DNA from 2 places in the Enterobacter sp. PL_is511 genome. Region 1 is predicted to be linked to the other one. Evidence: riboswitches for the same ligand, from Rfam matches in the RefSeq annotation. Region 1 holds a riboswitch; the other holds the start of a gene.
The links. Region 1 has a riboswitch for cobalamin ahead of btuB (TonB-dependent vitamin B12 receptor BtuB). Riboswitches for the same ligand answer to the same signal wherever they lie in the genome.
Positions count from the first base shown of each region.

Region 2: it holds a riboswitch for cobalamin, as region 1 does, so the genes downstream of both, AC0TN7_RS19010 (cobyrinate a,c-diamide synthase) here and btuB (TonB-dependent vitamin B12 receptor BtuB) in region 1, are expected to answer to the same signal.

Region 1 covers NZ_JBVPGP010000012.1:83,279-98,162, reverse strand. Annotated here, with positions in the region: gene murI (glutamate racemase) at 1-437, opposite strand, end outside; gene btuB (TonB-dependent vitamin B12 receptor BtuB) at 382-2,235, opposite strand; cobalamin riboswitch at 2,302-2,477, opposite strand; gene trmA (tRNA (uridine(54)-C5)-methyltransferase TrmA) at 2,582-3,682, shown strand; gene AC0TN7_RS01320 (YijD family membrane protein) at 3,772-4,131, opposite strand; gene fabR (HTH-type transcriptional repressor FabR) at 4,141-4,779, opposite strand; gene sthA (Si-specific NAD(P)(+) transhydrogenase) at 4,976-6,376, shown strand; gene oxyR (DNA-binding transcriptional regulator OxyR) at 6,350-7,276, opposite strand; gene argH (argininosuccinate lyase) at 7,580-8,953, opposite strand; gene argB (acetylglutamate kinase) at 9,031-9,807, opposite strand; gene argC (N-acetyl-gamma-glutamyl-phosphate reductase) at 9,814-10,818, opposite strand; gene argE (acetylornithine deacetylase) at 10,907-12,058, shown strand; gene ppc (phosphoenolpyruvate carboxylase) at 12,330-14,884, shown strand, end outside.
Region 2 covers NZ_JBVPGP010000024.1:762,515-777,398, forward strand. Annotated here, with positions in the region: gene cobD (threonine-phosphate decarboxylase CobD) at 1-806, shown strand, start outside; gene AC0TN7_RS19000 (precorrin-2 dehydrogenase/sirohydrochlorin ferrochelatase family protein) at 811-1,458, shown strand; gene AC0TN7_RS19005 (L-threonine kinase) at 1,450-2,316, opposite strand; cobalamin riboswitch at 2,770-2,945, shown strand; gene AC0TN7_RS19010 (cobyrinate a,c-diamide synthase) at 3,046-4,425, shown strand; gene cbiB (adenosylcobinamide-phosphate synthase CbiB) at 4,422-5,381, shown strand; gene AC0TN7_RS19020 (cobalt-precorrin-8 methylmutase) at 5,394-6,026, shown strand; gene cbiD (cobalt-precorrin-5B (C(1))-methyltransferase CbiD) at 6,023-7,162, shown strand; gene AC0TN7_RS19030 (cobalt-precorrin-7 (C(5))-methyltransferase) at 7,156-7,761, shown strand; gene AC0TN7_RS19035 (decarboxylating cobalt-precorrin-6B (C(15))-methyltransferase) at 7,751-8,320, shown strand; gene AC0TN7_RS19040 (cobalt-precorrin-4 methyltransferase) at 8,313-9,086, shown strand; gene cbiG (cobalt-precorrin 5A hydrolase) at 9,067-10,122, shown strand; gene AC0TN7_RS19050 (precorrin-3B C(17)-methyltransferase) at 10,122-10,847, shown strand; gene AC0TN7_RS19055 (cobalt-precorrin-6A reductase) at 10,844-11,629, shown strand; gene cbiK (sirohydrochlorin cobaltochelatase) at 11,640-12,434, shown strand; gene AC0TN7_RS19065 (cobalt-factor II C(20)-methyltransferase) at 12,431-13,144, shown strand; gene cbiM (cobalt ECF transporter S component CbiM) at 13,141-13,878, shown strand; gene AC0TN7_RS19075 (energy-coupling factor ABC transporter substrate-binding protein) at 13,880-14,161, shown strand; gene AC0TN7_RS19080 (energy-coupling factor ABC transporter transmembrane protein) at 14,148-14,825, shown strand; gene AC0TN7_RS19085 (energy-coupling factor ABC transporter ATP-binding protein) at 14,837-14,884, shown strand, end outside.

The sequences.
Region 1 (14,884 bases):
TCGCGGGTATAAGGACGCTTTACCGTACCTCGCGTGGCCAGCAAGCCCACAATGCCGTTCGCCGTCAGACGCGCGGCAGGCTTTATTGCAGGAACGACGCCCACAACCGGGAACTGGAATTTTTCACGCAGGGCGGGAAGAGAAACGGTGCTCGCCGTATTACAGGCGATGACGGCCAGCGCAAGGGGATAGCGCTTTTGTACCGCAGTGACGATTTCCACCACACGCTCAACAATAAAATCTTCGCTCTTTTCCCCGTACGGGAAAGCGACGTTATCGAAGGCGTAGATGTAATGGAGATCCGGCAGAAGATGCCGAATCTCATCATAGACCGAAAGCCCACCGACGCCGGAATCAAACACCAGCACGGTGGGACGCGGATTAGAAGGTGTAGCTGCCAGACAAGGTGTATTCCCGTCCTGCAGTTTGGTAGCCATAAACTGTCTCGTAATCTTTATCGAACAGATTGGCTATTTTACCACGAACTGTGAGATGTGAGGTGACAGGATACGAAACTGCGACATCCCACAGACTGACACCGCCCATTTTCACGCGTTCTGACGAATAGGTGTCTGGATCAATCGCGACATCATAGCGGGTGCCCAGATAACGATAGGCAAGGTTCCAGTCGAGATCCCATACCTGCCAGTCAAGCTGGTACTTAACCTGCTGTTTAGAACGGCGGGCCAGTACTTCGTTGGTTTTGGCATTACGCGGGTCGACATAATCATAGGAAATCTGATGTCCGACCGGGCCAGTATCGAACTGTGCCGTCGCTTCCACACCTTTAATACGTGCTTCGTCAACGTTGTAGTAACGATACGTATGCGGATCGCTGCTAATAAGATTATCAATGTCATTGCGATAACCGGTGATACGCCAGTTGACCGGTCCCGTCAGGCCTTCAAAGCCCCCTTCCCACTGCTTACTCTCCTCCGGTTTAAGGTCCGGATTACCGTAAGAGGCACTGTGGATTTGGCTCATGGTCGGTGCTTTAAAAGCGGTACCGTAGGAGGCAATGACGCGATAGCCCTCCACAAACTCCCACGCTGCGCTGGTTTGCCACGTGCCATGGTTGCCGAAGTTAGAGTTATCGTCATTACGCGCCGCCGCTTCCAGCGTCACGCTGCTGAACTGCTGCATCGCCGAAACAAAGACGCCGGTATTGCGTTGCTCGTAACCTTTCTCCAGATAGCCCGTTCCAGCCTGGGTCTTCTGCTTTTGCCAGTCCAGACCTGCGCCAATGTTGCCGTGACCGACTTCTACGGTGTTGAGCCATTGGGTGGTGTACTGCTTCACGTCATCCATGGTGGCGGAATCAGCGTAACGCCCTTTCTTCGGATCATAGTTCTGATCTTTACTGCGACCGTAACCCGCCACCAGCTGTGACTGGAAAATCCCCCGGTTGTAACGCAGACCGGTATCCCAGTTCTGGCTGTAGAGCTGGCGAGTATCAGGTCGTCCATCCACCATAAAGTTGGCGTCGTAGTGATCGTAACCGTCATACGCGGTGCGGTTGTCATAACCAAAGCCACGGAAGAAGCCGCTCACGCTGTCGGTAATCTGCTGTTCCACGGAGCCGTACAGCGATTTACTCATAAAGCCATCGCGGTCAGGCTGGCGCGGCGCATCTTTTGCAGCGATGTCAAAACCCCGGGTATAGGTGTAGTTACCGGCCATGGTGATTTTGGTTTTATCCAGCACCTGCTGGAAGGCGCCATCATAGGTCTGGTAACCCTTAGAGCCAACACCCGCTGAGATTTCTGCACCCGGCTTATCACGTCCGGTAATGATGTTAATCACGCCACCAATCGCGTCGGAGCCATACAGGGCTGAACGCGGACCACGGATGTACTCAATACGCTGAATCAGCGAGGTCGGGATTTGGCTCAGATCGGGAACGTTGCTGATCCCGGCGTTATTCAAAGGAATACCGTCAACCAGCACCAGCACATGGCGAGATTCCGTTCCGCGAATAAAAGTCGAAGAGTTCGAGCCCATTCCACCGCTTTGCGCGATATCCACGCCTGGCAGACGTGACATGATTTCCACCACGCTCTTTGCCTGCCAGCGCTCAATGTCTTCACGCGTCACGACGGACGTCGGTGCCAGAACAGTTTTTGCCGGTTGTTCAAAACGATTTGCCGTCACCACCAACGAGTCGGCGCTGTCCTGCGCCCAGCCCGAAAATGCCGTGACGGACAACGCCGTCAACAGCGATACTTTTTTAATCATTGTTAAAGCATCCACAATATAAGAAGGATGCCGCAGGCCTCATCGATAGCACGCGATGATGAAACCAAATGCGACGTGATCCCGGCAGGTCTTCGGGCTAGGTGGCTATATAAGGATGAAGACTTCCCATTTACACAGTGTCTACAACGCTCATCCCGCCAGTCTTTACCGCTGCGCGTCAGCTCCAGATTTACACTGGATTCCCTTTTCACTCTCAGGAGACCGGAAACAGAATGCTACAATTAGACACGTATGGATGTCCAGACAGCTATTGGCCATTAAATCTGGACATCCCCTGAACAATGCCTACAATCGCCGCGTAATTCTTTATCACTCAGGACGCATCATGACCCCAGAACACCTCCCGACAGAACAGTACGACGCGCAGCTGGCAGAGAAAGTTGTCCGCCTGCAAAGTATGATGACGCCTTTCAACGCGCCCGTTCCCGAGGTGTTCCGCTCTCCTGTCAGCCACTACCGCATGCGCGCCGAGTTCCGCATCTGGCACGACGGTGACGACCTGTACCACATCATTTTCGATCAGCAGACAAAGTCCCGTATCCGCGTGGACAGCTTTCCGGCGGCGAGCGAGCTCATTAACCAGTTAATGACGCTGATAATGGACGGTGTGCGTAACAATCCGGTACTGCGTAACAAGCTTTTCCAGATTGACTACCTGACCACGCAAAGCAATCAGGCGATTGTCTCTCTCCTGTATCACAAAGCGCTTAACGACGAGTGGCGCGAGCAGGCGGAAGCGCTGCGCGATGCGCTGCGCGCGCAGAACATCAACGTTCACCTGATTGGCCGCGCGACCAAAACCAAAATCATGCTGGATCAGGACTACATCGACGAGCGCCTGCCGGTAGCGGGTAGAGAGATGGTTTACCGTCAGGTCGAGAACAGCTTCACCCAGCCGAACGCCGCGATGAACGTGCAGATGCTGGAGTGGGCGCTGAAGGCGACGGAAGGGTCAACGGGCGATCTGCTTGAGCTCTACTGCGGTAACGGCAACTTCTCGCTGGCGCTGGCGCGTAACTTCGATCGCGTGCTGGCAACGGAAATCGCCAAGCCGTCGGTGGCCGCCGCGCAGTACAACATTGCCGCCAACCATATCGACAACGTGCAGATCATTCGCATGGCCGCTGAAGAGTTTACCCAGGCCATGAATGGCGTTCGCCAGTTTAACCGCCTGGAAGGTATCGATCTGAAGAGCTACCAGTGTGAGACGATTTTTGTCGACCCGCCGCGCAGTGGCCTGGACAGCGAAACAGAGAAGATGGTGCAGGCGTACCCGCGTATTTTGTACATCTCCTGTAACCCGGAGACGCTGTGCAAGAATCTCGAAACATTAGGCCAGACGCACAGTATTGAACGTCTGGCGCTGTTCGATCAGTTCCCGTATACGCACCATATGGAGTGCGGTGTACTCCTCACGGCGAAGTAATATGGCCTTGTAGGGCAGGTAAGCGAAGTGCCACCTGCCAAAAAAGCCGGATGACGCTTCGCTTATCCGGCCTACAATGACAAAACCCTTTACTCTGGTAACTGGCTCTTACGGCTACGCATGCGCGAGCCAATCCAGAACACCAGCGCCACAGACAGTACCGCAGGGAAGAAGTTAGAGCCGATATCCGGATATTCCGCGCGAACCACGGTGCTGTACAGCAATACGCCCAGAATAAAGCAGGCGGCGGCCAGCCCCGGTAACCCCACCGGCATGGTGCGGTTCAGGTAGCGTTGATGCAGGCAATAAACCGTCAGCACCAGCGCAATAAGCGGGAAAATCGAAAACGGCACGATTGAGCTAAAAATAGCGGCAAACGTACCATTAATGGATAAGCCAGCGATCAATGCCAGCAACAGCGTCCCTTTATCCTGACCTGACTGTTTCATTACTCACCTTCACTCTTCGGTTTGATGTGCCAGTTTCTCTTGTTCACGGCGATACCAGTAGTACGCGCCTTTGGAGATCATCCTGAGCTGTAATACCAGTCGCTCTTCGAGCTGCTTGCGTTGTTCAATGCTGACATCCAGCGCTTCGGCACCCGCGCTGAATACAATCGTCACCATCGCCTCGGCCTGTGCTTCAGTAAACGCACGCGGCATATGGTTTTCGAGTTCAAGATAGTCGGCAAGTTCCGCGATGAAGTGCTGAATTTCGCGCGCGACGGCGGCACGAAACGCTGCCGAGGTGCCCGAACGCTCGCGCAGAAGCAGACGAAACGCGTTGGGATTGTTGCCGATAAATTCCATAAAGGTCGACACGGAGGTGCGGATCACGCTGCCCCCTTTGGCGATACGCTGACGCGCCTGGCGCATCAGCTGACGCAGCATCAGGCCGCTCTCGTCGACCATGGTCAGGCCCAGTTCATCCACATCACGGAAGTGACGATAGAAGGACGTTGGCGCAATCCCGGCCTCGCGTGCGACTTCGCGCAGGCTCAAACTGGCAAAACTCCGCTCGGCACTCAGTTGACTGAATGCGGCTTCCACCAGCGAACGCCGGGTTTTCTCTTTTTGTTGTGCTCTTACGCCCATCACGATAGTTGAATCCTTCCAAAGGCCTGATGGCACTATACCAGAGAATAAAATTAATCTGTTTGCCTGGCTTTGTGAATGATTGTTTACGTGCGGTTTGTGCTCCACTGCCGGAAAAAAGCACAACGATAATTGGGTTACTCTGGCAATGATGTTATGATTCTGTTGCTTTTATGTATAAGAACAGGTAAGCCTTGCCATGCCACATTCCTACGATTACGACGCAATAGTTATTGGTTCCGGCCCCGGCGGCGAAGGCGCTGCTATGGGTCTGGTGAAACAGGGAGCCAGAGTAGCGGTCATCGAGCGCTACCATAATGTCGGCGGCGGTTGCACCCACTGGGGCACCATCCCTTCGAAAGCCCTCCGCCACGCCGTTAGCCGCATTATCGAATTTAACCAGAACCCTCTTTACAGCGACCATTCCCGACTTCTTCGTTCATCTTTTGCCGACATCCTGAATCACGCGGATACCGTCATTAACCAGCAGACGCGTATGCGTCAGGGGTTTTATGAGCGTAACCACTGCGAAATTTTGCAGGGCAACGCGCATTTTGTGGATGAACACACCCTGGCACTCGAATGCCACGACGGGTCGGTTGAAACTATTACCGCTGAAAAATTTGTGATTGCCTGCGGTTCACGCCCATACCATCCGGCCGACGTGGACTTCTCGCACCCGCGCGTCTACGACAGCGATTCGATTCTGAGCCTGCACCATGAACCCCGCCACGTCATTATCTATGGCGCAGGAGTTATTGGCTGCGAATATGCGTCGATCTTCCGCGGAATGGACGTCAAAGTTGACCTGATCAACACCCGCGACCGCCTGCTGGCGTTCCTCGATCAGGAAATGTCAGATTCGCTCTCCTACCACTTCTGGAACAGCGGCGTGGTCATTCGCCACAACGAAGAGTACGAGAAGATCGAAGGCTGTGACGACGGGGTGATCATGCACCTGAAGTCCGGCAAGAAGCTGAAAGCAGACTGCCTGCTGTACGCCAACGGCCGAACCGGCAACACCGATTCCCTGCAGCTGGAAAATATCGGACTTGAGACCGACAGCCGCGGTCAGCTGAAGGTCAACAGCATGTATCAGACCGCCCTGCCACACGTTTACGCGGTCGGCGACGTGATTGGCTACCCAAGCCTGGCCTCAGCCGCTTACGACCAGGGACGCATTGCCGCACAGGCGCTGGTAAAAGGCGAAGCGACGGCGCATCTGATTGAAGATATCCCGACGGGCATCTACACCATCCCGGAAATCAGTTCCGTAGGGAAAACCGAGCAGCAGCTGACGTCTATGAAGGTGCCTTACGAGGTGGGTCGTGCGCAGTTTAAACATCTGGCGCGGGCGCAAATCGTGGGGATGAGCGTGGGAACGCTGAAGATCCTGTTCCACCGCGAGACGAAAGAGATCCTCGGGATTCACTGCTTTGGTGAACGCGCCGCGGAAATCATTCATATCGGACAGGCGATAATGGAGCAGAAAGGTGGTGGTAACACCATTGAGTACTTCGTTAACACCACCTTTAACTACCCGACCATGGCGGAAGCCTACCGGGTAGCGGCACTAAACGGCCTGAACCGCCTGTTTTAACGCGCTGTCGAAATGGCCATCCATCGAACCACGGATGGCCTCTGCCAGCTGCTCATAGCGGCTGCGCAGCGGTGAACCCGGACGATATACCAGGCCGATAGTGCGACGCGGCTCCGGCTTGATGCACGGCAAATAGACCACGCCATCACGCTTACGCTCGCGCGGCACGGCCAGCGCAGGCAGCAGCGTTATACCGCTTCCCGCCGCGACCATGTTACGCAGCGTTTCCAGGCTGGTTGCGCGGAAATGGGTATCCTCATCCGCACCCGCTTCGAAGCAGAAGCCCATCGCCTGGTCGCGCAGGCAGTGGCCATCTTCCAGCATCAGCAGCTTTTCACCCGCCAGATCGGCCATCGGCACGCGATCGCGGTTCGCCCACGGGTGATCTTCATAGATCGCCAGCATCATCGGCTCATCGAACAGCGGCACTTCAATAAAGGCTTCACTCTCTTTTACCAGTGCCAGAATGGCGCAGTCGAGCTTGCCGCTATCTAACTGCGCCAGCAGCTGATGGGTTTGCGCTTCGTGCAGGTACATTTCGAGTTTCGGGAACGTCTGGTGCAGCATCGGAATGATGTGCGGCAACAGGTACGGGCCAACGGTTGGGATCAGGCCAATATGCAGCGGGCCGGACATCGCCTCCCCCTGCTGGCTTGCCATTTCCTTGAGCACTTTGACCTCGCGCAGCACGGTGCGCGCCTGATCCACCAGCAGAAGACCTGCCTGTGTGAACAGAACCTTACGACTGGTGCGCTCCAGCAGCATCACGCCCAGCTCGTCTTCCAGCTTGCGGATCTGGCCACTCAGCGTGGGCTGGCTGACGTGACAGGAATCTGCCGCGCGGCGAAAGTGACGATGCTCGGCTAACGCTACCAGGTATTCAAGATCACGAATATTCATTATTCATCCTCCGTCGCCACGATAGTTCATGGCGATAGATAGCATAGCAACGAACGATTATCCCTATCAAGCATTCTGTTGAATAATACACCACATAGACGAGGCGGCACGTGTTTGACCCTTGACGTCCCCGCACCGTCAGCGAGTTTCTCTCAAAACTCGAACAACTAAAGCCAACGTGAACTTTTGCGGACCCCGTGGTCCGCTTTTTTTTGCGTAAAAAAGCCCGGCGCTAAGCCAGGCTCCGTTTTTCTCCCTCTCCCTGTGGGAGAGGGCCGGGGTGAGGGCACCAGCCCGCACGGTTCAAACCAGCCGGTTTTTCGCATCCGCAATCGCCTGCGCCACCTGCTTCGGCGACACGCCGCCTTTCGCGGCACGCTTGTCCAGACAGGACTGCAGCGCCAGAATCGGATACACATCATCCCCGATAACCGCGCTGAACTTCTGCAGATCGGCCAGCGCCAGATCCTCCAGCGGTTTACCCTGACGAATGGCTTCCACAACCGCTTCACCGACAATATGGTGCGCTTCACGGAACGGTACGCCCTTCGCCACCAGATAATCCGCCAGTTCGGTAGAGTTCGCATAGCCCTGCTGCGCCGCTTCCTGGCAGCGCGGACGTTTCACCTGAATGCCGTCCAGCACAAGCGCGCCCATATGCAGACAGTCCAGCCAGGTGTCGAGCGCGTCGAACAGCCCCTCTTTGTCTTCCTGCATGTCTTTGTTGTACGCCAGCGGCAGCCCTTTCAGGGTCATCATCATGCCGGTCAGCGCACCCTGCACGCGACCACATTTGCCGCGGATCAGCTCGAGCGCGTCCGGGTTTTTCTTCTGCGGCATCAGGGATGAACCTGAGGTCACGCGGTCGGACAGCTCGACGAAGCCCGCTTCACCGGAGTTAAAGAAGATCAGGTCTTCGGCAAAGCGCGAGAGGTGAACCATCCCGATAGACGCATTGGAGAGCAGCTCCAGCACGTGGTCGCGGTCGGAGACGCTATCCAGGCTGTTACGGGTGGCGGAGGCAAAGCCCAGCCAGCCTGCCAGTTGTTCACGGTCGATTTCATACGCCGTACCCGCCAGCGCGCCGCTGCCCAGCGGGCTGACGTCCAGACGTTTCAGGGTATCCTGCAGACGGCTTTCGTCACGCGCCAGCATCTCTACGTAGGCCAGACACCAGTGCGCAAAGGTCACCGGCTGCGCGCGCTGCAGGTGGGTATAACCCGGCATCACCGCGTCCTGGTTGTTCTGCGCGGTTTCCACCAGCGCGCTCTGCAGCTGACGGTTGGCCGCCAGCAGTTCGCTAACGGTATCTTTACACCACAGCTTCAGGTCGGTGGCGACCTGATCGTTACGGCTGCGCCCGGTGTGCAGCTTTTTACCCAGCTGGCCGACTTTGTCGATCAGTTTGCCTTCCACCCAGCTGTGAATATCTTCGGCATCGCTCTGCAGGATTTGCTGCGGATCCAGACGCACCTCTTCCAGCAGATTGTTCAGCGCTTCTTCCAGCTGTAACTGTTCGTCTGCGGTCAGTACGCCTACCGTTACCAGCGCTTTGGACCAGGCCACAGAGCCGACAATATCCTGTTCGGCCAGGCGGTAGTCGAAGCGCAAAGAGTCGTTGAACTGTTTGAACCGCTGATCCGCTGCCTGTGTAAAACGCCCACCCCAAAGTGCCATAACATGCTTCCTTAATATCTTTGAATTTCATTGCCCGGTGGCGCTGCGCTTACCGGGCCTACAAAACATTAAATCGATTACGCTAAAATACGCGTGCCAATCGGCGTGCCGTTAAACAGCGCCGGAAGCTGCTCCGCGTGACGCCATGAGGCGATATCCACCGGGCGGCCCAGCGTGCGTGCCGCATCCAGCGCGGCGTTCACTTTGACGATCATGCCGTCGGTGATGATGCCCTGAGCAATCAGCTGCTCGGCTTTCTCAGCCGTCATTTCCGCAATGCGCTGGCCTTTACCGTCCAGAATACCGCTCACGTCGGAAAGCAGGATCAGGTCCGCACCCAGCGTTGCCGCCAGCGCGGTCGCCGCCTGGTCAGCGTTAACGTTCATCAGCTCGCCCTCTTCGGTCACGCCGATGGAGCTCACCACCGGCAGGAAACCGCCTTCCAACAGCGTGTTAATCAGCTTAGGCGAACCTGGCTGCGCCAGTCCAACATGACCGAGCGCTTCGTCGAGCTGGGTCACTTTTACGCTGTCGCCATCGCCCAGATAGAGGCCCACGGACGCAATATGGTGTTTCTTCGCCCACGCCAGCAGCGTTTTGTTCGCCGTACCCGCCAGCGCGCCGGTAATGATGTCAATCTGGTCAGCAGGCGTCACGCGCAGGCCGTTCTTCTTTTTCACCGGCAGGTTGAGCCCTTTCATCAACTCATCCACCACACAGCCACCGCCGTGCACAATCACCAGCGGACGTTGATGTGATTCGCGATAGTTCACCAGCGCGGTAAACAGACGCTCCAGCGCTTCTTCGCTGTCCAGCAGTACACCACCGAGTTTGATAATTAATGGGTTCATCATCACACCTTAAATAAGAGCCTGCGTTTCCGGGAAACCGAAACGAATATTTGCACACTGCATTGCCTGTGCGGCAGCGCCTTTCAGTAAGTTATCTTCTGCGGCCACCACGATGAGATGCTCACCCTGAACGGCAAAGCCGATATCGCAGAACGGCAGACCGACCACGTTTTTCAGCGCCGGCACGCCTTTGTCGTACAGGCGCACCAGCGGTTTATCCGCATACGCCTGCGTGAAGACCTCACTCACCTGCTCTTTGGTCACGCCCGGTTTCAGGCGGCAGGTGATGGTTTCGAGGATCCCACGCGGGAAGCTGCCCAGGTGCGGGGTGAAAATGACGTCCGCGCCCAGATGCGTCGTGATTTCAGGGTGATGACGGTGATTAAACACGCCATACGGCTGAAGGCTCACTTCGCAGAAGCTATTGGAGATCGCCGCCTTGCGTCCTGCACCGCTCACGCCGCTGGTGGCGTTGATCACCGGCCACTGGTTCAGATCCAGCAGACCCGCGTCGATCAGCGGCTTCAGGGAAAGCTGCGCCGCCGTCGGGTAGCAGCCCGGAACGGCAATCAGGTCCGCTTCTTTCAGTTTATCTGCGCTCCACTCCGCCAGGCCGTACACCGCTTTTTCAAGCAGATCCGGGTGCTGATGGGTGAAACCATAATATTTTTCGTAAAACGCGCCGTCGTTAACGCGGAACGCGCCGGAGAGGTCGAAGACCACGCAGCCGGCCGCCAGAAACTGCGGCGCCAGGTCGTGGCTGACCTCATGCGCGGTGGCTAAAAACACCACGTCGACGCCGTCGGTAAACTCGCTGATGTCAGACATGGGCTGCAGCGGCAGATCGACCAGGCCCTTAAGCTGCGGATGCAAATCGGAAATTAACTTTCCTGCATCATTGCTTTGCGCTGACACGGTCAAAGCGGTTATGGTCATATGTGGATGGCGATTCACGTAGCTTACAAGCTCTGCGCCCGCATAACCGCTAGCGCCTACAATCAGCGTATTCAACATCGGGTTCCTTTATGCTCAACGTTAATGTATTTTTATTCACATTTATTGCATGAATATTGATACTATCACGACCTAAGGTGTGTCAACAATGAAAATGAACTTACCGCCATTTATCGAGATCTACCGCGCCCTGATTGCCACACCGTCCATCAGCGCAACGGAAGAAGCGCTGGATCAGAGCAATGAGTCTTTAATCAATCTGCTGGCGGGTTGGTTTAGCGATCTTGGGTTTAACGTTGAGGTTCAGCCCGTCCCCGGCACTCGCCACAAATTTAACCTGCTCGCCAGCACCGGAACCGGTGCGGGCGGCCTGCTGCTGGCCGGTCATACCGACACCGTGCCGTTTGACGATGGCCGATGGACGCGCGATCCGTTCACCCTGACCGAGCACGACAACAAGCTCTACGGTCTGGGCACCGCCGACATGAAAGGCTTCTTCGCCTTTATCCTCGACGCGTTGCGTGACGTGGACGTGACGAAGCTGAAAAAACCGCTCTACATTCTGGCGACCGCTGATGAAGAGACCAGCATGGCGGGCGCGCGCTACTTCTCTGAAAACACGTCGATTCGCCCGGATTGCGCCATTATCGGCGAGCCGACGTCTCTGCAACCGATCCGCGCGCACAAAGGCCATATTTCTACCGCCGTGCGCGTGCTGGGCCAGTCCGGCCACTCCAGCGATCCGGCGCGCGGCGTGAACGCCATCGAGCTGATGCATGACGCCATCGGCCGCATCATGACCCTGCGCGACGATCTGAAAGAACGCTATCACTACGAGGCGTTCACCGTGCCGTATCCGACGCTGAACCTCGGCAGCCTGCACGGGGGTGATGCCTCCAACCGTATCTGCGCCTGCTGCGAACTGCACATGGATATCCGCCCGCTGCCGGGCATGACCCTGAGCGATCTTGACGGCCTGTTGAATGAGGCTCTGGCCCCGGTGAGCGAGCGCTGGCCGGGTCGCCTGACGGTCTCCGAACTGCATCCGCCGATCCCGGGTTATGAATGCCCGCCGGACCATCAGCTGGTTGAAGTTGTGGAAAAACTGCTCGGTGAGAAAACCGACGTGGTGAACTACTGCACCGAAGCGCCGTTTATTCAGACGCTGTGCCCTACCCTGGTCCTTGGCCCTGGCTCCATCAACCAGGCGCACCAGCCGGATGAATATCTGGAGACCCGCTTCATCAAGCCCACCCGCGAACTGATTACCCAGGTTGTGCATCACTTCTGCTGGCATTAAAACCGCACCGAAGAGTCCCCTCTCCCTGTGGGAGAGGGTTAGGGTGAGGGCAACAAATCGCATGATCTCCGTCACATTCCCATAAGCATCTCTTATCTGACGCAATGCGAATTAAATTTCGTAAATTGCCCGCATTTATTCGTTTGCTGAACCGTTTTCGCAGCAATTGACGACGGGGGTTTTACGTGGCTTTATAAAGGGAGATGACAAAATAATGTCCAGAAGATTTTCGCCTGGGCATAAACAAAAATGATGGGGTGACTGGGTTTTTATGAACGAACAATATTCCGCGTTGCGTAGTAATGTCAGTATGCTCGGCAAAGTGCTTGGAGATACCATCAAAGATGCGTTGGGGGAGAACATCCTCGACCGCGTTGAAACCATCCGCAAGCTGTCTAAATCTTCCCGCGCCGGTAACGAGGCCAGTCGTCAGGAGCTGCTCACCACCTTGCAGAACCTCTCTAACGATGAGCTGCTGCCCGTTGCACGCGCCTTCAGCCAGTTCCTGAACCTGGCCAACACCGCTGAGCAATACCACAGCATTTCGCCAAACGGCGAAGCGGCCAGCAACCCGGAAGTCATTGCCCGCACCCTTCGTAAACTGAAAGACCAGCCAGACCTCAACGAAGCCACCATCAAAAAAGCGGTGGAGTCGCTTTCACTGGAGTTGGTGCTGACCGCACACCCAACCGAAATTACCCGTCGCACCCTGATCCACAAAATGGTGGAAGTGAACAACTGCCTCAAGCAGTTGGATAACAAAGACATTGCCGACTACGAACGCAACCAGCTGATGCGCCGTCTGCGCCAGCTGATTGCCCAGTCCTGGCACACCGATGAAATTCGTAAGCATCGCCCCAGCCCGGTCGACGAAGCCAAATGGGGCTTTGCGGTGGTGGAAAACAGCCTGTGGGAAGGGGTGCCTAACTACCTGCGCGAGCTGAACGAGCAGCTGGAAGAGAACCTCGGCTACCGCCTGCCGGTCGATTTCGTGCCGGTGCGCTTCACCTCCTGGATGGGCGGTGACCGCGATGGCAACCCGAACGTGACCGCGGAAATCACCCGCCACGTCCTGCTGCTGAGCCGCTGGAAAGCGACCGATCTGTTCCTGAAAGATATTCAGGTATTGATCTCCGAGCTGTCGATGGTTGAAGCAACGCCGGAACTGCGCGCGCTCGCCGGCGAAGAAGGCGCCAGCGAGCCGTACCGTTTCCTGATGAAAAAGCTGCGTGGTCAGCTGATGGCCACTCAGGCCTGGCTGGAAGCACGCCTGAAAGGCCAGCGCCTGCCAAAACCAGAAGGCCTGCTCAGCCAGAACGGACAGCTCTGGGAGCCGCTTTACGCCTGTTATAAATCACTGCAGGCCTGCGGGATGGGTATCATCGCTAACGGCGAACTGCTCGACACCCTGCGTCGCGTGAAGTGTTTCGGCGTGCCGCTGGTGCGTATCGACGTACGTCAGGAAAGTACCCGTCATACCGAAGCGCTGGGCGAGCTGACCCGCTATCTCGGCATCGGCGATTATGAAAGCTGGTCCGAAGCTGACAAGCAGGCGTTCCTGATCCGCGAGCTGAACTCGAAGCGCCCTCTGCTGCCGCGCAACTGGGAGCCAAGCAACGAAACCCGCGAAGTGCTCAACACCTGTAAAGCGATCGTTGATGCGCCGAAAGGATCGGTGGCCGCCTATGTGATCTCCATGGCGAAGACCCCGTCCGACGTGCTTGGCGTTCACCTTCTGCTGAAAGAAGCGGGAATCGACTACGCCCTGCCGGTCGCCCCGCTGTTTGAGACCCTCGACGACCTGAACAACGCCAACGACGTGATGAGCCAGCTGTTGAACATCGACTGGTACCGCGGCTTTATTCAGGGCAAACAGATGGTGATGATTGGCTATTCCGACTCCGCGAAAGACGCGGGCGTGATGGCGGCATCCTGGGCGCAATATCAGGCGCAGGACGCACTGATCAAAACCTGCGAGAAAGCCGGTATTGAACTGACCCTGTTCCACGGACGCGGCGGTTCAATTGGCCGTGGCGGCGCACCGGCGCACGCAGCGCTGCTGTCGCAGCCGCCGGGAAGCCTGAAAGGCGGCCTGCGCGTCACCGAGCAGGGCGAGATGATCCGCTTCAAATACGGCCTGCCGGAAGTGACCATCAGCAGCCTGTCGCTCTATACCAGCGCGATCCTGGAAGCCAACCTGCTGCCACCGCCGGAGCCGAAAGCCTCCTGGTGCCATATCATGGACGAGCTGTCGGCTATCTCCTGCGATCTGTACCGCGGCTACGTGCGTGAAAACAAAGATTTCGTCCCTTACTTCCGCTCAGCCACCCCTGAGCAGGAGCTGGGTAAACTGCCGCTGGGCTCACGTCCTGCGAAGCGTCGCCCAACCGGTGGCGTAGAGTCTCTGCGCGCGATCCCGTGGATCTTTGCCTGGACGCAGAACCGCCTGATGCTGCCCGCCTGGCTGGGTGCCGGTGCTGCGCTGCAAAAAGTGGTGGAAGACGGCAAACAGAACGAACTGGAAACCATGTGCCGCGACTGGCCATTCTTCTCTACCCGTCTGGGAATGCTGGAGATGGTCTTCTCGAAAGCTGACCTGTGGCTGGCGGAATACTACGACCAGCGTCTGGTGAAACCTGAACTGTGGGCGCTGGGTAAAGAGCTGCGCGAACTGCTGGAAGGCGACATCAAAGTGGTGCTGGACATCGCCAACGACTCACATCTGATGGCGGACCTGCCGTGGATTGCAGAGTCTATTCAGCTGCGTAACATTTACACCGACCCGCTGAACGTCCTGCAGGCAGAACTTCTGCACCGTTCGCGTCT
Region 2 (14,884 bases), on a different contig from region 1:
TGCGAACGCTTGCCCCTCGCCGGGCGATGCTGCTGGTACCGGGCTTCGCCGAATATCGCCGGGCATTACAGCAGCAGGGTTGCGAGATAATTGACTATGCGCTGAGTGAGCAGAACGGGTTCCAGGTGGATGTTTCCATACTGGACGCCGTTCGCGCGCACAGGCCCGATTGCCTGTTTATCGCGACGCCAAACAACCCTACCGGACTCATGCCTGATGCCGGTCTTCTCGACCGGCTGGCCTCGCTGTGCGAATCGCTGCAGATTGCGCTGATTGTGGATGAGGCGTTCATCGATTTTCTGCCGCAGGGCTCCACGCTGGCGCCGCGGCTGGCGGAGTCACGCTATCTTTACCTGCTGCGATCCCTGACCAAGTTTTTTGCTATTCCCGGGCTGCGTCTTGGGTATCTGCTGAGCGGCAATACGCAAACCATTCACCAGCTGAAACGCACCCGTGAGCCCTGGTCCGTGAATGCCTTCTCGGCGCTTGTGGGGCAATATTTGCTGTCGGATGAGGACTATATTGCTCGCAGCCACGCCTTTATCGCCCGGGAGCGGGATTTCCTGTGGCAGGCGATGGCGCGCTTTTCATCGCTGGCGGTCTGGAAGCCGCAGGCCAACTTTATTTTCTTCCGCTGTCTGCGTCCGGGTTTCGACCTGAAGGCGGCGCTGCTCGGCCATCACATCCTTATCCGCCACTGCGAAAACTATCCAGGGCTCGATCGCGACTACTACCGGATTGCCGTGCGTACCGAGGCGGAGAACCGCCGGTTTATTGCCGCGCTGACTCACGTTTTACAAGGCTAAGGCGATGGACTATTTCCCGATTTTTTGCAACCTGAAGGGGAAACGCTGCCTGATCGTCGGTGGCGGGCAGGTGGCGACGCATAAGGCAAAGGGGCTGCTGGCGGCCGGGGCGGTGCTGCATCTGGTTGCGCCCACCCTGACGCCGGAACTCGCCAGCCTGCACGCGAGCGGTGACATCGAGTGGTTTCCGGCGACGTTTTCGCCGCAGTATCTGCAGTCGTGCTGGCTGGTCATTGCCGCGACCAGCGATCCGCAGGTGAATCGTCAGGTCGCCGCGGCCGCCAGCGCGGAGCGTATCTTTTGCAATGTCACGGACGACCCTTCTGCTGCCACCTTTATCTCACCGGCCATAATCGACCATTCGCCGGTCATTATTGCGCTGAGCTGCGGGGGCAACGCGCCGGTGTACAGCAAGATCCTCAAAGCGCATGTCGCCGCCCACCTTCCTCCGGGCATGCGGGAAAGCGTGCGGCTGGCGGGGACGCTGCGTGAACGGATTAATCGCGCATGCGGTGACCGGGAGCGCAAGCGTGCATTTTGGGCCGCGTTCTTCCGGCATGCTCCGCTGCAGCAGGCTTTAGCGCAGGAGCACGAGCAAGAGGTCAGGCAGCAGGTCGAGTGGCTCATTCAGCACAGGCTGCTGTCAGAGTAGCGTCACGCCGCCTTTTACCATCCGCAGAAGGTGTTGTTCAGGCCAGTGGCGGGTGAGCTGTTTTTTTACCAGCAGCCATTTCACATAATCGACATCGTCTTTATTTCTGTCCAGCATCAGACCCACGACGCTGCCGCTGTGCGCCACGTTCACCCCGTAAATATCGCACTCCTCCACCAGTGAGAGCAGTGCGTCAAAATCCGGTTTAGGCAACAGCGTCTGGCTGGCAATGGCGCTGAGGGTGGCCGCTTCGCCCATCCGATAAGGGTTTTGCGTTATGCAGGACTCCTGGACTTTTTCCCACGCGCGTTCCAGCGCTGGCGCACCGGCCAGTAGCCCCGCCTGACGCGGGATGCGGTGGTAATCTGCCGTACGCAGCGTTTGCGGACTTTCAAGAACGAGCAGGTCGAGAGCGGGCTGGGCGTTGCAGGCGATCTGCGTGGAAGCGTCGTTATGATCGAAAAGGGTCAACTGGCGAAACACGGTGCTGTCGGTGGGTTCGAGCGAAACGCAAAGCGTTGCCAGCGTGCTTTCGTCGAGCTGACGCCCCAGATGGTGGGCGGTGGCGACGGCGGTGGCGGCGATATCCGCGGTGCTGCTGGCCATCCCTTTGGCAACCGGGATGGTCGAGTGCACGTCAATGCGGATATCCTGGCTTAGCTGCGCCGGATAATGCCAGTGCTGCAACAATCGCTCGACCATCGCGCGCGAAAGCGGGCGTTCATCCGCCACGGGTGAGCCGTGGCTCACCTCAACGGTGCTGTACCATTCGACAGGGCAGGAGACCAGCTTCTCACTGCCCAAAATCCAGCCCTGGATAAGCTCACCGCACGACGCGGGGCATTGCGCAACAGCCACGTTTCCACCTTACTGGTCAGAAATTTCTGGAGCATAGTGTCATGAGGATATTCCTCTTACCTTGATATACCGCAAATTCCGACCTGGATAGTCTCCATATTATTTTGCGATCCTGCTGAACGCGTAATGCATCAATGAAATCACACTGACTTACGTTGGGCAGCAATATTATGTTTTTGCCGGGCTTTAATATCCTGATGAATTTTGATCACAATAAAATGAAAAAATATCAAGTAGTGCAATAACTTGTCATAGAACAATAAATATTGAGATTTTAAGCGTGATTATCTTTGCTTTTTATTTTTTGTGATAAAACGTTGAGTTATTGAGAAAGGCGTCAATTATTCTGGCGCCACGTTTTACTCAGCATGGTTTTCATTTGCGGTTAAGTAATTGCCTAAGGTGAATTGAAACGCCGTAAATAGCATTGCTGTTTTGAGAACGAACTCTTTCTCATAATGTAAGCCGACAGGTTTTGCCACATTTGTGGCAGGGAAGGGGGTGACAATCCCCCGCAGCCCCCGCTGCTGTGATGCTGACGACCCCGTAATGACCACTGATCGCGAGATTGGGAAGGACGGGCGAGGAGGACGCTAAGCCAGAAGACCTGCCTGTCGGGAACGTTCAACAACTTCGGTGGGAAGTGGGTTGTACTGATGCATCATACAGTCGAAAGACTGGGACGACGTGTATCTATACCTCCCAACCACCCTGGACAGGATCGGGGTCATGGCGGCAAAGCAGTACGCGTTTGTTCTGGCAGGTACCGGAAGCGGTTGTGGTAAAACCACGGTGACGCTTGGCCTGTTGAGTCTGTTAAAACAGCGTGGGTTACGCGTCCAGCCGTATAAAGTGGGCCCTGACTATCTTGATACCGGCTGGCATACCAAAGTCAGCGGCACCTCCTCCCGCAACCTCGACAGCTTCATGCTTCCTGAGCCAATACTCAACGCGCTGTTTTGCGAGCATATGCAGCAGGCGGATATCGCGGTCATTGAAGGCGTGATGGGGCTGTATGACGGCTACGGCACCGATCCGAACTATTGCAGCACCGCCGCGATGGCAAAACAGCTGGGCTGTCCGGTGGTTCTGCTGGTGGACGGCAAGGCGGTTTCTACGTCGATTGCCGCGACCGTAATGGGCTTTCAGCGGTTCGATTCTACCCTCAATATTGCCGGGGTGATTGTCAATCGCGTCAACAGCGAATCACATTATCAGCTGCTCAAAACGGCCATTGAGCACTACTGCACGCTACCCGTCCTGGGCTATGTGCCGCACGTTGAGGGCGTCGGGTTGCCCGAACGCCATCTTGGGTTGGTCACCGCCCGGGAGTCGGCCGCGGACCCGCAGACCTGGCAAAATTTTGCCGCCATTCTCGAACGTACGCTGGATATCGAACAACTTCTCGCGCTCAGCCAGATGGCGTCGCTACCGCAGGGCGCCTGGCCCGCGCGCCCTGACGGGGACGCCGGGCGCGGGTTAACGCTCGCGATGGCCGATGACGAGGCCTTCAATTTCTATTACCCGGATAACATCACGCTGCTTGAACGTACCGGGGTCGACATTATCCGCTTTAGCCCGCTGCGCGATAGCCGCTTACCTGACTGCCAGATGGTCTGGCTCGGGGGCGGTTACCCGGAGCTGCATGCGGCACGGCTTGCGGAAAACACCGCGATGCTCGCCAGCCTGCGGGAGGCGCATCGTCGCGGGGTGGCGATCTACGCCGAATGCGGTGGGCTGATGTACCTCGGCAGCACGCTGGAAGATAGCGAGGGGGTTACCCACCGGATGGCCAATATTATCCCCGGCCACAGCAGGATGGGTAAACGGCTGACCCGTTTTGGCTATTGTGAGGCGCAGGCGCGCCAGCCCACGCTGCTGGCCGATAGCGGGGAGGTGCTGCGTGGGCATGAGTTTCACTATTCCGACTTCTCCCCCCAAACCCCTGCGGTACTGGCGTGCCGCAAAGTGCGTGATGGCGTGACGATGCAGGAATGGGCGGGGGGCTGGCAGGTTGGCAACACGTTCGCAAGCTACCTGCACCTCCACTTTGCCCAACGCCCCACGATGCTCAGCCGCTGGCTGACGGCGGCGAGGGGGGCGCTATGACCCTGATGGCATGGTGCGTCGCGTGGCTGCTCGATGTCATCATCGGCGACCCGCAACGCTGGCCGCATCCGGTGCGCTGGATAGGCAACCTGATCAATGCGGTGCAGCGGGGTGTTCGCCGCTGCTGCCATAGCGACGCGGCGTTACGCATTGGCGGCGGCGTCATGTGGCTGGCCGTCGTGGGGCTGACCTGGGGCATAGCCTGGGGCGTGCTGGCGTTCGGACGGTGGGTGCATCCCTGGCTGGGCTGGGCGATTGAGGTGTGGATGATATTTACCGTGCTGGCCGGGCGCAGTCTGGCAAACGCCGCGCGGGACGTTGAACGCCCGCTGCGGGCAGGCGACCTTGATGAAAGCCGCGAAAAGCTCTCCTGGATAGTGGGGCGCGATACCTCTCAGCTTCAGCCGGAACAGATCAACCGGGCGGTGGTGGAGACCGTCGCGGAGAACACGGTCGACGGCGTTATCGCCCCGCTGTTCTTCCTCCTGCTGGGCGGCGCGCCGCTGGTGATGGCCTATAAGGCGGTGAATACCCTCGATTCAATGGTGGGCTACAAGCATGAAAAATACCGCGCGATCGGCATGATCAGCGCCCGTATGGATGACGTGGCGAACGCTATCCCCGCGCGCCTGAGCTGGCTCTTGCTGAGCGTTGCGGCGTGGCTATGCCGCGAGGAGCCCTCCCGCGCGCTGCGCGTCGGCTGGCGCGACCGCTATAACCACAGCAGCCCCAACTGCGCGTGGTCTGAAGCAACGGTTGCCGGTGCGCTGGGCATCCGGCTTGGCGGACCCAACACCTATTTTGGCCAGCGCGTGGAAAAGCCGTGGATCGGCGACGCCCTGCGCCCGATTGCGGTAGACGACATTTCCCGAACGATTCGACTGATGTGGGTTTCCTCCACCCTGGCGCTGGCGCTGTTTATCGCAGCACGCTGGCTGATGGCTGGCGCGGCCTGAGGACAAAAGACAATGCAATACATCCAGCAACCCCAGGCGATTGAAGCCAAAAGTTTCGACATCATTGGCGAGATCGTTCGCGAAACGCGGCCGGAGTACCGGTTCGCCAGCCCGCTGCATGAGGCGATCGTCAAGCGGGTGATCCATACCACCGCAGATTTCGACTGGCTGGATATTCTCTGGTTTTCAGATGACGCGCTGGAACAGCTTTGCGCGGCGCTCCGTCGCCCGTCCGTTATCTATACCGATACCACGATGGCGCTCTCCGGGATCAACAAAACGCTGCTGGCCACGTTCGGGGGCGAATGTCGCTGCTATATCAGCGACCCGAGGGTGGTGGCGCAGGCAAAGGCCCAGGGAATCACCCGCTCGATGGCGGCCGTGGATATCGCCGTGACGGAAGAGAGCGAGAAGATCTTTGTCTTTGGCAATGCGCCCACGGCGCTGTTTCGCCTGCTTGAGCATGATGTTGCCGTCAGCGGCGTGGTGGGCGTCCCGGTGGGGTTTGTGGGGGCGGCGGAATCGAAAGAGGCGCTGACGCACAGCCATCTGCCCGCGATTGCGGCACTCGGGCGCAAAGGCGGCAGCAATGTGGCGGCGGCGATTGTGAACGCCATGCTCTATTACCTGCAGGGGGCGCAATGAGCGATTCCACCTTCGATGCCCCGGTATGGCATAACGGGAAGGCATTACGTAAAGGCTACACCACCGGCTCCTGCGCGACCGCGGCAGCGAAAGTCGCCGCACTGATGGTGCTGCGCCAGCACCTCATTCATCAGGTCTCCATTGTGACACCCTCCGGCGTCACGCTGTGTCTGAACGTGGAATCGCCGCACATTGAAGGGCAGCAGGCGATTGCGGCCATCCGCAAAGACGGCGGTGATGACGTTGACGCCACCCACGGCATGCTGATTTTCGCCCGTGTGACGCTCAACGACAGCGGCGAGATTACGTTGGCGGGCGGCGAGGGCGTGGGGACCGTGACGCGCAAAGGCATCGGCCTGCCCATCGGCAGCGCGGCGATCAACCGCACGCCGCGTCACACCATTGAGTCCGCCGTGCGCGAGGCGATTGGCCCGACGCGCGGGGCCGACGTGGAAATCTTCGCCCCTGAAGGCGAAGAGCGGGCGCAGAAAACCTACAACTCACGCCTCGGGATCCTGGGCGGTATTTCGATCATCGGCACCACCGGCATTGTCACGCCGATGTCAGAGGAGAGCTGGAAACGCTCGCTTTCTCTGGAGCTGGAGATTAAACGCGCGGCCGGGCTGGAGCGGGTCGTGCTGGTGCCGGGCAATCATGGCGAGCGCTTTGTGCGCGAGCAGATGGGTATCGATAAAGATGTCGTGGTCACCATGAGCAACTTTGTCGGCTACATGATCGAAGAGGCGGTGCGGCTGGGGTTTCGCCAGATAGTGCTGGTCGGCCATCCCGGCAAGCTCATCAAAATTGCCGCCGGGATATTCCACACCCACAGCCATATCGCCGATGCGCGCATGGAAACGCTGGTGGCGCATCTGGCGCTGCTCGGTGCGCCGCTGGAATTACTCACCGTCGTCAGCGAGTGCGATACCACCGAAGCGGCGATGGAACACATCGACACCTGGGGTTTTCAGGCGCTTTACAGCCATCTCGCCGAACGGATCTGCCTGCGCGTAATGCAGATGCTGCGCTTTACCAAAAATCCGCCGACCTGTGACGCCATTCTGTTTTCCTTTGATAACCAGGTGCTGGGCAGCAACCGCCCGGTCGAGGCGATTGCCCGGGCGCTGCAATGTTAACGGTCGTGGGAATGGGGCCTGCGGGATTGCGCCTGATGACGCCCGCCGCGCGTGAAGCTATCGATCGCGCCGATGCGCTGGTCGGCGGAAAACGCCATCTGCTGCAGTTCCCGGCGTTTTGCGGCGAGACGTTTGTCCTGGGGGCCAACATTCCGGCGCTGCTGGCCTGGGTTGAGGCGCGTCAGGAGAAAAAGGTGGTGATTGTGGCCTCCGGCGATCCGCTCTTTTACGGCATCGGATCGCGGATGGTGGCGCATTTCGGTATGGCGCGCGTGCGCATTATTCCCGGTATCAGCGCGGTGCAGTACCTGTGCGCGCAGGCGGGCATTGATATGAATGAGATGTGGCTCACCAGCAGCCATGGCCGCAACGTGAACGTTGACGAGCTGGCACGGCATCGCAAAGTGGCGATGGTCACCGATAGCCAGTATGGGCCGAAAGAGATTGCCGCGCAGCTGGTGGCGCGCGGGAAGGGCCATCGCTGGATGGTGATTGGTGAAAACCTGGCGATGGAAAATGAACGGATCCACTGGCTGCCCGTCAGTGAGGTCAGTGCCGACTATGAGATGAATGCGGTGGTGATCCTCGATGAAAGATGAACTGTTTCTGCGCGGCGAAACGGTGCCGATGACCAAAGAGGCGGTACGCGCGCTGGCCCTCACGAAGCTCGAGCTGCATCGCGCCAGCCACCTGATTGACGTCGGTGCGGGAACCGGGAGCGTGTCGATAGAGGCGGCGCTGCTGTTTCCCTCGCTGCACGTGACGGCCATAGAGCGTAACCCTGCAGCTCTGCAGCTGCTTGCGGAAAATCGCCAGCATTTTGCCTGTCGCAATATCGCGATTTTGCCGGGCGTTGCGCCCTTACCCGTGGCGGATAAGGCCGATGCGGTCTTTATGGGCGGCAGCGGCGGCCATCTGACCTCGCTTATCGACTGGTCCCTGCGCCAGCTACATCCGGGTGGACGTCTGGTGATGACGTTTATCCTGCAGGAAAACCTCACTACCGCACTGGCCCATCTGCAGCAGATCGGCGTCCAGAACATTGATTGCCTGCAAATGCAGGTCTCCGCGCTGACCCCGCTCGGCAGCGGTCACTATTTCAAACCGAATAATCCCGTTTTTGTTATCGCCTGTCAGAAGGAAGAACACCATGTCTGAGACGTTTGATTCCCGTTGCGTGTGGTTTGTCGGTGCCGGTCCTGGTGACCGTGAGCTCATCACGCTCAAGGGCTACCGGCTGCTGCAGCAGGCGCAGGTGGTTATCTATGCCGGTTCGCTGATCAATACCGAGCTGCTGGCGTATTGCCCGCAGGGAGCCGAATGCCACGACAGCGCGGAACTCCATTTAGAACAGATAATCGACCTGATGGCGGCGGGCGTGAAGGCCGGAAAAACGGTGGTACGTTTACAGACCGGCGATGTCTCGCTCTACGGCTCCGTTCGCGAGCAGGGCGAAGAGCTGACCAAACGCGGCATTGCCTGGCAGGTGGTGCCCGGCGTCAGCGCTTTCCTCGGCGCCGCGGCGGAGCTTGGGGTGGAATACACCGTGCCTGAAGTCTCGCAGAGCCTGATTATTACCCGCCTCGAAGGCCGCACGCCGGTGCCGGAACGTGAACAGCTGGAGTCATTTGCCAGCCATCAGACCTCCATGGCGATTTATCTCTCGGTCCAGCGTATTCACCGGGTGGCGGAACGCCTGATTGAAGGCGGTTATCCGGCCACCACGCCCGTTGCCGTCATTTATAAAGCGACCTGGCCGGAAAGCCACACCGTACGCGGCACGCTGGCGGATATCGCCGACAAAGTACGCGAGGCGGGGATCCGCAAAACGGCGCTCATTCTGGTCGGGAAGTTCCTGGGCGAGGAGTATCACTACTCAAAACTCTATGCCGCGGATTTTAGCCATGAATACCGTAAAGCCTGAGCCCATCGCGCTGTTTTGCCTGACGCCGGGCGGCGTGCGGCTGGCGAAGCGTCTGGCGGCAATGCTGCCGGTCACCTGCTTTACCAGCGAGGGCCTGCGGGAAGAGGGCTTTATCTCCTTCGACGGCGGCTTTGCCCCGGCGGTGCGCGAGGCGTTCACGCGCTACCCGGCGCTGATTTTTATCGGCGCCACCGGCATTGCGGTGCGCGTTCTGGCACCCCTCATCCACGACAAGCTGAGCGACCCGGCGGTGGTGGTGATCGACGAGCGTGGGCAGCACGTGATTAGCCTGCTTTCCGGCCATGCTGGCGGGGCGAATGCGCTGACCCGCTATCTGGCGGAAATGCTGGGGGCGGATCCGGTGATTACCACCGCCACGGACGTCAACGAGATGGCCGCGCTGGATACCCTTGCCTTCCAGCTGAATGCCCGAATGCGCGATTTCCGAACGACGGTGAAAATCGTCAACCAGATGCTGGTGAGCCATCAGCGGGTAGGGCTGTGGTGGGATGCGGAACTCGACGACGACGTCAGCCGGTGCGATCGGCGCGGGTTTATCACCGTGAGCGACCTGCAGCACCTCCCGGAACTGGATGCGCTGGTGTGCATTACGCTGCGCAACGCGCTGCCGGAACTGCCGTTACCGCACTGGACGCTGGTTCCCCAGCGGGTCGTGGCGGGCATCGGCTGTCGACGCGACACGCCGTATCCGCTGCTGGCGACCCTGTTGATGCGCCAGCTTGCGGCGCAGCAGTTCGATCCGCTGGCGCTGAAAGCGATTGGCAGCGTCTCCCTTAAAAAAGACGAAGCGGGCCTGCTTCAGCTTGCCGCCTGCTGGGGTGTGCCGTTTGAAACCTTTACCGCTGACGCGCTGCGTGAGCACGAACACCGCTTTCCGACTTCACCGTTTGTACGCCAGACGGTTGGGGTGGGGAGCGTCTCGGGACCGGCAGCGTGGCTGCTGAGCCATGGGCAACTACGAGGAGAAACCCTGCGCGAACAGGGCGTCACTATCACTTTGGGAGTTTCACACTGATGTTAACCGTAATTGGAATCGGCCCGGGCTCGCAGGCCATGATGACCATGGAAGCCGTAGACGCGCTGCAGGCGGCAGAAATCATCGTTGGCTACAAAACCTATACCCATCTGGTGAAGGCCTTCACCGGCGACAAACAGGTGATCAAAACCGGGATGTGCAAAGAGATTGAACGCTGTCAGGCGGCGATCGAGCTGGCGCAGGCCGGGCATAACGTCGCGCTTATCAGCAGCGGCGACGCCGGTATTTATGGCATGGCGGGGCTGGTGCTGGAACTGGTCAGCAAACAGAAGCTGGACGTTGAGGTTCGCCTGATCCCCGGGATGACGGCCAGTATCGCCGCCGCGTCTCTGCTTGGCGCGCCGCTGATGCACGATTTTTGCCACATCAGCTTAAGCGATCTGCTGACGCCGTGGCCGGTCATTGAAAAACGCATTGTTGCTGCGGGAGAAGCGGACTTCGTCATCTGCTTCTATAACCCGCGCAGCCGGGGTCGCGAGGGCCATCTGGCACGGGCGTTTGAGCTGCTGTCCGCCAGCAAAAGCCCGCAAACGCCGGTAGGGGTAGTGAAGTCTGCCGGGCGCAAAAAGCAGGAGAAGTGGCTGACCACGCTGGGCGACATGGACTTTGAGCCGGTCGATATGACAAGCCTGGTGATCGTCGGAAATAAGGCCACCTATGTGCAGGAGGGGCTGATGATCACACCCCGGGGCTATGTGCTGTGAACTATGGCGACGTGCTGGTCATGGGCGGCACCAGCGATGCCCGCGCGATCTGCCAGCAGCTGGATGCGGCCGGCGTGGCCTACACCCTGTCGGTGGCGACGGCCACCGGGCAGCGGCTGGCGGGCGACATTAACGGCCGGGTGCGCTGTGGCCGCCTGGAGCCGCAGCAGATGGTTGACTGGCTTGCGCAAAACAGGACCCGCTGGGTGATTGACGCATCGCATCCCTACGCTGAGGTGGTCAGCCGCAACATCCTGGCGGCCTGTGAAACGGTGGGCGTGTTGCTTAGCCGCTATCAGCGCCCCGAACAGCTCAGCGAGCTGACGCATCCGCTGCTCTACAGCGTGCCGGGCATAGAAGAGGCCTGCGACATCGCGCGGCGGCTGGGCGAACGCGTGCTGTTGACCACCGGCAGTAAAGATCTGGCGCGCTGGCGCGCCGGGCTGCCGGAGAAAACGCTGCTGGCCCGGGTGCTGCCGGTGCCCGAGGTCCTTGAGCAATGCGCCGGGCTTGGCTTTGGCGTTACCGAGATCTTCGCGATGTGCGGGCCATTCAGCGCTGAGTTTAACGCGGCGTTTTATCGCCAGTGCCGGGCTGACGTGATGATCACCAAAGCGTCCGGTGCGGAAGGCGGCTATCGGGAAAAGGTTCAACCCTGTCTGGATGCGGGCATCCCCTGCATCGTGATTACACGCCCGGCGCCGCTGGTGACGGGAGAAGAGTTACTGGAAAGTCAGGCCGCATTCGCCGGGCGCTTAGCCCGCTGGCTGGCCGCTGCTTAAGGAGTTAGAGATGAAAAAGGCGCTTCTGGTGGTCAGCTTTGGTACCAGCTACCACGATACCTGCGAGAAAAACATTGTGGCCTGCGAGCGTGCGCTGGCGGAAAGCTGCCCTGACCGCGAGCTGTTTCGGGCATTCACCTCCGGGATGATCATTCGCAAGCTCAAACAGCGTGACGGCATTGAGATCGATACGCCGCTGCAGGCGCTGAAAAAGCTTGCGGCTCAGGGATATCAGGACGTGGCGATCCAGTCCCTGCACATCATCAACGGCGATGAGTACGAGAAAATCGTCCGTGAAGTGCAGAGCCTGCGCCCGCTCTTTACCCGCCTGACGCTGGGGGTACCGCTGCTGAGCAGCCACGACGATTACGCGCAGCTGATGTGCGCCTTGCAACAGCAGATGCCGACGCTTGGGGCCACGGAAAAAGTGGTGTTTATGGGCCACGGCGCCAGCCATCACGCCTTTGCGGCCTATGCCTGTCTCGACCACATGATGATGGTCCAGGGCTTCCCGGCCCGCGTCGGCGCGGTGGAGAGCTATCCGGAAGTCGACATCCTGATTGAGAGCCTTGGTAAACAAGGCGTCACCGCCGTGCATCTGATGCCTCTGATGCTGGTGGCGGGCGATCACGCCATTAACGATATGGCCTCTGATGACGAGGACTCCTGGAAGACGCTGTTTAACGCTGCCGGGATCCCGGCAACGCCGTGGCTGAGCGGGCTGGGCGAAAACCCGGCGGTGCGCGCGATGTTCGTCGCCCATCTTCAGCAGGCGCTGAGCGTGGCGATGGAGGAGGCAGCATGAGCGGCAAACTGTACGCCCTCAGTACCGGGCCGGGCGCGTCGGACCTTATCACCGTGCGCGCCTCACGGATCCTCGGTTCGCTCGATATTCTCTACGCCCCGGCGGGACGAAAAGGGGGCGACAGTCTGGCGCTTTCTATCGTTCGTGAATATGTCGGCGAGCAGACTGAAATCCGCTGCTGCCACTTTCCCATGAGCGCCGACAGCGCTGAAAAGGAGGCGGTGTGGGATGCGGTGGCCGACGCGTTAGTAACGGAGGTGAACGACGGAAAACAGGTTGGCTTTATCACCCTGGGCGACGCCATGCTGTTCAGTACCTGGGTGTTCTTACTTCAGCGCATCGGCAGCCCGGACTGGCTGGAAATTGTGCCCGGCGTGACGTCGTTTGCCGCGATTGCCGCGCGGTCCAAAACGCCGCTGGCGATGGAACAGCAGTCGCTGGCGGTGATCGCATGCACCGCGCCGGAAGCGGAGATTGCGCAGGCGCTGCAGCAGCACGACAGCCTGGTGCTGATGAAGGTCTATGGCCGGTTTGCGCGCATCAAAGCGCTGCTGACGCAGGCCGGGCTGCTGAACTGCGCGCTGATGATGTCAGAGGCCACGCTCCCCGGCGAGCAGTGCTGGCGGCATCTGGATGAGGTTGCTGACGACCAGCCGTTACCCTATTTCTCGACCATTCTGGTCAACAAACAGTGGGAGTATGCGCAATGAAACTCGAACAACAGCTTAAACAGCTGTCATTAAGTGGCCTGGCGGCGGCGCTATTGCTGATGGTGGTGCCGGAGCAGGCGTTCGCGATGCACATCATGGAAGGCTTTTTACCGCCCATGTGGGCGCTGGCGTGGTGGCTGATCTTCTTACCGTGTCTGTGGTATGGACTGGTGCGCCTGCGCCGTATCGTGCAGGAGGATAGCCACCAGAAAGTCCTGCTGGCGCTGTGCGGGGCGTTTATTTTCGTGCTGTCGGCGCTGAAGATCCCCTCGGTGACCGGCAGTTGCTCGCATCCGACCGGCGTCGGGCTCGCCGTGATTCTGTTCGGGCCGGGCGTCGTCGCTATTCTCGGCGCCATCGTGCTGCTGTTTCAGGCGCTGCTGCTGGCGCACGGCGGGTTAACCACGCTTGGCGCGAACGGCATGTCGATGGCGGTGATTGGGCCGGTTGTCGGGTACATGGTGTGGAAAATGGCCTGCCGTGCCGGGCTCCGTCGTGATGTCGGGGTATTTTTGTGCGCGATGCTGGCGGATCTGGTGACCTATTTTGTCACCTCAGTCCAGCTTGGCGCGGCGTTCCCGGACCCGGCGACAGGTGCAACGGGGTCGATTGTGAAATTCATGGGCATTTTCTGCCTGACGCAGATCCCCATCGCCATCGCGGAGGGACTGTTAACCGTCATGATTTATGACCAGTTGACCAAACGTCAGCTGATTACCGCACAAGGACACTGAGATGAAAAAGACGCTGATGCTGTTGGCGATGGTGGTTGCTCTGATCGTACTACCATTTTTTATCGATCACGGGGGGGAGTTTGGCGGCTCGGATGGTGAAGCCGAAAATCAAATTCAGGTTGTGGCGCCGCATTACACGCCGTGGTTCACGCCGCTCTATGAACCCGCCAGCGGCGAAATTGAAAGCCTGCTGTTTACGCTCCAGGGCTCCATTGGCGCAGCGGTGATTTTCTATATTTTGGGCTACACCAAAGGCAGACAGCGCCGTGATGACCGGGCTTGACAGGCTAAGCTATCAGAGCCGCTGGGCTCACGTGGCGCCGGAACGCAAGTTTCTGCTCTGGCTGGCGCTGATGACGCTGGCGTTTGCGCTGCCGCCGCTGGGGCAGGGGATCGTCCTGGCGTTGACGGCGGGACTGACCTGCTGGCTGCTGCGGATGACCTTCTGGCGCTGGTGCCGCTGGATGGCGCTGCCGTTTGGCTTTCTGCTGGTCGGCGTGCTGACGATCCTCTTTAGCGTCACCCGTGACCCGAACACGCTGGCGGCAGGCGTCCCGGTGGGGCACTACTGGCTGGGGATAACCGCGTCCGGGCTGACTGCCGCCAATGAAACCTTCTGGCGCAGCCTTGCCGCGCTGGCGGCGACCTTCTGGCTGGTGCTGAACCTGCCGTTTCCGCAGCTGATTGTGCTGCTTAAGCGGGCGCGCGTGCCGCGCCTGCTTACCGAGCAGATCCTGCTGACCTGGCGCTTTATTTTTATTCTGTTAGACGAAGCGCTGGCAATTCACCGCGCGCAGACGCTGCGTTTTGGCTATCGTAGCCTGCCAAAGGGCTATCGCTCGCTGGCGATGCTGGTTGGTTTGCTGTTTACCCGGGTGCTGATTCGCTATCAGCAGATGGCGACCACGCTGGATATTAAACTCTACCAGGGTGATTTTCCCCTGTAAGGAATCGCGCCATGCTTACCACCGCCGATCTCTGGTTTCGCTATCAGGAGGCGCAGGTG